DNA from 2 places in the Streptomyces sp. NPDC086023 genome. Region 2 is predicted to be linked to the other one. Evidence: riboswitches for the same ligand, from Rfam matches in the RefSeq annotation. Region 2 holds a riboswitch; the other holds the start of a gene.
The links. Region 2 has a riboswitch for S-adenosylmethionine ahead of ACIF6F_RS01625 (aminotransferase class V-fold PLP-dependent enzyme). Riboswitches for the same ligand answer to the same signal wherever they lie in the genome.
Positions count from the first base shown of each region.

Region 1: another riboswitch for S-adenosylmethionine. It lies ahead of thrC (threonine synthase); the one in region 2 lies ahead of ACIF6F_RS01625 (aminotransferase class V-fold PLP-dependent enzyme).

Region 1 is NZ_JBITRX010000001.1:119,801-123,000, reverse strand. It holds gene ACIF6F_RS00635 (ubiquitin-like small modifier protein 1) at 348-626, opposite strand; gene thrC (threonine synthase) at 661-1,962, opposite strand; SAM riboswitch class I at 1,956-2,105, opposite strand; gene ACIF6F_RS00625 (glucosyl-3-phosphoglycerate synthase) at 2,257-3,200, shown strand, end outside.
Region 2 is NZ_JBITRX010000001.1:360,068-363,267, reverse strand. It holds gene ACIF6F_RS01625 (aminotransferase class V-fold PLP-dependent enzyme) at 24-1,466, opposite strand; SAM riboswitch class IV at 1,685-1,801, opposite strand; gene trpD (anthranilate phosphoribosyltransferase) at 1,938-3,002, opposite strand.

The DNA.
Region 1 (3,200 bases), 240 kb from region 2:
GCGCCGTAACGCGCCGACCGCGGCTGAATGTATCTGCACCAGTGCTGTCTGCAACAGGTCATTCCGACGAGAATTCAGGACACGTCGGAATCCAGAGAAGGCACGAAAATTCGGATTACAGCAGGGCAAGTCGGGCCGGATGAAACGCGCCAACAGCGCATATCGCACACGTACATTGACCCGATGTCGACCATGCCGCTGTTCGCTCATATGCGCGCGGCATGAACAGCGAGGGGGGCTACCCCAACCCTACCGCGCGCAATCAACCAGAATCGCCCCCTCCGCTTTTGCGGAAGGGGCGATTCGATGAACTATTCGGTCTCCGGAAAAGGCTCCGGAAACGGGACTCAGCAGCCGCCCGCGACCGCCGGAATGATGGAGATGCCGGCGCCCTCGGGGGTCGCCGTCTCCAGGCCGCCCTCGAAGCGCACGTCGTCGTCGTTCACGTACACGTTCACGAAGCGGCGCAGCTTGCCCTGGTCGTCCAGCACGCGGGCGGCGATGCCGGGGTGGTTCTGCTCCAGGGACTCGATGACCTCGGCGAGGGTGGCGCCCTCGGCGGGGACCTCGGCCTGGCCGCCCGTGTAGGTGCGGAGGATGGTGGGGATGCGGACGTTGACGCTCATGGGGCTGTGCCTTCCGGGGAGCAGCGGCGGGGGATCAGGAGGCGAGGCCGGCGGCGCGGAACGCGTCCAGGCTCGGGCGGATGGTGGCGGTCTGGCCGGTGCCGGAGATCGCCTCCAGGGTCTTGAGGCCGTCACCGGTGTTGAGGACGACCGTGGTGAGGGACGGGTCCAGCCGGCCCTCCTCGATCAGCTTCTTCGTGACGCCGACGGTCACGCCGCCCGCCGTCTCGGCGAAGATGCCCTCGGTGCGGGCGAGCAGCTTGATGGCGTCCACGACCTGCTCGTCGTTGACGTCCTCGACGTAACCGCCGGTGCGGCGGGCGATGTCGAGCACGTACGGGCCGTCGGCCGGGTTGCCGATGGCCAGCGACTTGGCGATGGTGTTCGGCTTCTGCGGGCGGACCACGTCGTGGCCGGCCTTGAAGGCGGCGGAGACCGGGGAGCAGCCCTCGGCCTGGGCGCCGAAGATCTTGTACGGCTTGTCCTCGACCAGACCGAGCCTGATCAGCTCCTGGAGACCCTTGTCGATCTTCGTGAGCTGCGAGCCGGAGGCGATCGGGATGACGATCTGGTCGGGCAGCTGCCAGCCGAGCTGCTCGCAGATCTCGTACGCCAGGGTCTTGGAGCCCTCGCCGTAGTACGGGCGGAGGTTGACGTTCACGAAGCCCCAGCCCTCGCCCAGCGGGTCGCCGATGAGCTCGGAGCAGAAGCGGTTGACGTCGTCGTAGTTGCCCTCGATGCCGACCAGGTCGCCGCCGTACACCGCGGCCATGACGACCTTGCCCTGCTCCAGGTCGTGCGGGATGAACACGCAGGAGCGGAAGCCGGCGCGGGCGGCGGCGGCGCCGACGGCGCCGGCCAGGTTGCCGGTGGAGGAGCAGGAGAGCGTGGTGAAGCCGAAGGCGCGGGCGGCCTCGACGGCGATCGCGACGACGCGGTCCTTGAAGGAGTGCGTCGGGTTGCCGGAGTCGTCCTTGACGTAGAGCTTGCCGGTGACGCCCAGCTCCCTGGCCAGGTTCTCGGCGTCGACGAGCTTGGTGAAGCCGGGGTTCAGGTTCGGCTTCCCGGCCACGTCCGCGGGGACGGGCAGCAGCGGGGCGTAGCGCCAGATGCTGTTCGGGCCGGCCTCGATCTGCTTGCGGAGGGTCTCCGGGTCGCCGAGGGGCAGGTCGTACGCCACCTCCAGGGGCCCGAAACACTCGGCACAGGCGAAGATGGGGCCGAGGTCGAAGCGGGTCCCGCACTCGCGGCAGGAGAGTCCGGCGGCGGGGCCGAGGTCGACCTGGGTGGGGGTAGCGTGCTGTGAAGCCATGATGGCGAGGCCCTTTCTCCTCATCTTCCCCATGGCGGACGTCGCCATGAGACGGAATTGGCACCTTCCCTAGCCGGGAGCCTCGCTGCGCGACGATGCGCACGAGACCGGCTGGAGGGTTGCCGGGGCTTCAACGGGCCGTGTCCCTCTGCCCCTCTGGATGAGCGGTATTCGATTGTCAGCGCGGCATCCGACCCCCGACATGCGATGGTCATCCGCGTTGTTCAAGACTGTAACCGAAGGGCCGGGAGGTGGAAGGTTCCGTCCGAACGGCGAGATAGAGATCACTGGGAACGATCACTGACGAGGGGATCCGGGGTGCTGGAAGAGGTGGAGCGCTGGCTGGCCAGCCGGTCCTGGTCGGCTGCCGACCGCCCGCTCGACCAGCTGGCCGCCGCCAAACGGGCGCGGGGCAGCCGGGTCAGCGTGGTGCTGCCGGCGCTCGACGAGGAGGCCACGGTCGGGGAGATCGTGGAGGTCGTCCGGCGCGATCTGATGGACCCGGTTTCCGGTACGCCGCTGGTGGACGAGCTGGTGGTGGTCGACTCGGGCTCGACCGACCGGACCGCCGAGGTGGCCGCCAAGGCCGGCGCGCGGGTGGTGCACCGGGACGAGATCCTGCCGCGGATCCCGGCGCTGCCGGGCAAGGGCGAGGTGCTGTGGCGGTCGCTGCTGGTGACCTCGGGGGACATCGTCTGCTTCGTGGACGCGGACCTGCGGGACTTCGACGCCGCCTTCGTCTCGGGGATCGTCGGCCCGCTGCTGACCGATCCCGAGGTGCAGTTCGTCAAGGCGATGTACGACCGGCCGCTGGTCGGCGCGGGCGGGGTGCCGGACGCGGGCCCGGGCGGCGGTGCCGGGCAGGGCGGCCGGGTGACGGAGCTGGTGGCCCGCCCGCTGCTGAACCTGCACTGGCCGCGGCTGGCGGGGTTCGTCCAGCCGCTGGGCGGCGAGTACGCCGTACGCCGGTCGCTGCTGGAGCGGCTGCCGTTCCCCGTCGGGTACGGGGTGGAGCTGGGGCTGCTGGTGGACGCCCTGCACACGGTGGGCCTGGACGCGCTGGCGCAGGTGGACGTCGGGGTGCGGATCCACCGGCACCAGGACGGGCTGGCGCTGGGGCGGATGGCGGCCGCGATCTACCGGACCGCGCAGCTGCGGCTCTCGCGGGGCCATCTGGTCCGCCCGGAGCTGACGCAGTTCGTGCGCGGCGAGGGCGGGTTCGAGCCGCGGACGTACGCCGTGGACACGGAGGAGCGACCGCC
Region 2 (3,200 bases):
ACCGTCGGGTCCGTGAACGACGGTCAGACCGCCGGGACGCAGCGGCCCTCCTCCGTGCGGTACTGCCACTTGGCGCCGTCGGTGACCAGTTCGCGGACGGCGCCGACGAAGCGCTCCACGTGCTCGTCGGGGGTGCCGGCGCCGAAGCTGACGCGGATCGCGTTCAAGCTGCGCTCGCCCGGGGCCGCCTCAGGCGCCCCGCACTCGCCCGGCTCCTGCGGCCCGCTGCCCAGCAGCGTGCGCACCAGCGGGTGGGCGCAGAACAGGCCGTCGCGGACGCCGATGCCGTACTCGGCCGACAGTGCGGCGGCGAAGTGGGAGCTGTTCCAGCCGTCCACGACGAAGGAGATCACGCCCACGCGGGGCGCGTCGTCGCCGAACAGCGACAGGATCCGCACCTCGGGCACGTCGGCCAGGCCCTCGCGGACCCGCCGGACCAGCTCCTGCTCCCGCGCCACCAGCCGGTCGAAGCCGGCCTCGGTCAGCGCCCGGCAGGCCGAGGCGATCGAGTAGACGCCGATCACGTTCGGCGAACCGGCCTCGTGACGGGCGGCGGTGGTGTGCCACTCGACGTCCACGCCCCCGGCGCCCTCCCCGCCGACGCGCCGGGTCACCTTCCGGGAGGCACCCCCGCCGGCCAGGTACGGCTCCGCCTCCTGGAGCCAGTCCGCGCGGCCGGCCAGCACGCCCGAGCCGAAGGGCGCGTACAGCTTGTGGCCGGAGAAGGCCACCCAGTCCACGTCCAGCTCCGTGACGGAGACCGGGTGGTGGGGCGCCAGCTGGGCGGCGTCCAGCACGATCCGCGCGCCGTGCGCGTGGGCCGCGGCGGCCAGTTCCCTGACCGGCCACAGCTCGCCGGTGACGTTGGAGGCGCCGGTCACGCAGACCAGGGCGGGGCCGTGGGGGTCACGGTCGGCCAGCGCGCGCTCCAGGGTCTCCACGGCCTGCTCCGGGGTCCGCGGGGCATCGAGGCAGGTCACCCGCGCGTCCCGCCAGGGCAGCAGCGAGGCGTGGTGCTCGGTCTCGAAGACGAACACCTGGCAGCCGGCCGGGAGCACCTGCGCCAGCAGGTTGAGCGAGTCGGTGGTGGACCGGGTGAAGATGACCTGATCGGACGGCCGGCAGCCGAGGAACTCGTGCACCGTGGCCCGGCTCTGCTCGAACAGGTCGGTCGACAGCTGCGACAGATACCCGGCGCCCCGGTGCACGCTGCCGTAGTACGGGGCGTACGCGGCCACGTCGTCCCACACCCGCTGGAGCGCGGGGGCGCTGGCCGCGTAGTCCAGGGCCGCGTAGGTGACCTCGCCGCCGGTCACCAGCGGCACGGTCACGTCGCGGCCGAGCACGGGCAGCGGCCCGTCACAGCAGGCGTCGGCCCCGGTCGGGGCGGCGTCGGTGGAGGTGGCGGAGGCGGTGACGGAGGCGGTGACGGCGGTGGCAACGGCGGCGTTCGGGTACGCGGACATGACGGTGTCTCCCGGTGGAGGAAGGGCGGATGGCTTCGTTCGGCCCGTACGCGGGTACGCCGCAGCGGCACGTGGAGTACGGGAGTTGCCTCGACGCACGGGGACGCGGAAGTGCCGCGGGACCGTACGGAGGGGTGAAGAAAGGGCGCTGGGCGCCTATCGCATTCGCTTGCTCACGGAAGAAGCTCCTCGAGAGACCAGGACCCCTGGTGTCGAGGGGTCCGCGCTTGCCGAGGGCCTTGCTGCCCACGGCCTGGTCATCACCCGGGGCACCCCGCCACGGACGGAGGGTTGCCGGACAGCAAGCCGGGGCCAAAACGCTGTCACTCGTGACCTGGTGAGCATCCTGCCACAGGATCCGCTCCGCGCAAGCGGCTGTCCGCATCCCGGACCCGCCGCACGCGCGAGGGGGCCGGGACGCAGCCGTCCCGGCCCCCTCGGACTCAGGCCCCACCACGGCCCGAGCAGGCGTTACGCGTTGCTGGCGGCCACCCAGCGCTCCAGGGCGGCACGCGCCGCGCCGGAGTCGATCGACTCGGCCGCACGGGCGATACCGGCCGCGATCTCCTCCTCCAGGGAGCCGCCGCCGGGCTCCACGGCCACCAGGGCCGCCGCAGAGTTCAGCAGCACGGCGTCCCGCACCGGGCCGGTCTCGCCGGCCAGCAGACGACGCGCCACGTCGGCGTTGTACGAGGCGTCCGCGCCGCGCAGCTCCGCGACGTCCACCAGCGGGATACCGACGTCGCGCGGGTCGAAGGACTGCTCGACCGCCTTGCCGTCGCGCACCCACCAGACCCGGGAGGTGGCGGTGGTGGTCAGCTCGTCCAGACCGTCGTCCCCGCGGAACACCAGCGCGGACGAGCCCCGCTCGGCGAGCACGCCGGCGACGATGGGCGCCATCCGGGCGTCGGCGACGCCGGTGGCCTGGGAGCGCACCCGGGCGGGGTTGGTGAGCGGGCCGAGGAAGTTGAAGGTGGTCCTGATGCCCAGCTCCTTGCGGGCGGCGGCCACGTGCCGCAGCGCCGGGTGGAACTTGACGGCGAAGCAGAAGGTGATGCCGGCCTCCTCGGCGACCTCCGCGACGCGGCGCGGGGTGAGGTCGAGGTTGACACCGAGCTTCTCCAGGACGTCCGAGGCGCCGCTCGCGGAGGACGCGGCCCGGTTGCCGTGCTTGACGACCTTGGCGCCCGTACCGGCGACCACGACGGCCGACATGGTGGAGATGTTGACGGTCTTGGCGCCGTCGCCGCCGGTGCCCACGATGTCCACCGTGCGGCCGGGCACCTCGATGAGGTTGGCGTGCGCGTACATCGTCCGCACGAGGCCGTTGATCTCGGCGACGGTCTCGCCCTTGGCCCGCAGCGCGACCGCGAAGCCGGCGATCTGGGCGTTGGTCGCCTCGCCGCGCATGATCCGGTCCATGGCCCACGCGGTGTCGTCCGCGGAGAGGTCCTGTCCGGTGAGGAGGGCGTCCAGGACGCCCGGCCAGGACCGGTCCGCCACGCTGTCGCCGCCTGCCGGGGTCACAACGTTCATGGTCCACTCCTGGGTCCACAGCCGAAAAAGGGGTCACCCTCAGCCTATCGACCCCCACGGACGGCGAAGAGCCGCGTCCGGGGAGTGGACCCCCGGACTATGGACGGATATGGACGGGCCGGCGTCCCGCGGGCCCATCCGGCCCCGGACGGCGAAGAGCCCCGTCCGGGCACTGGACGGGGCTCTTGCCGTGGCGAC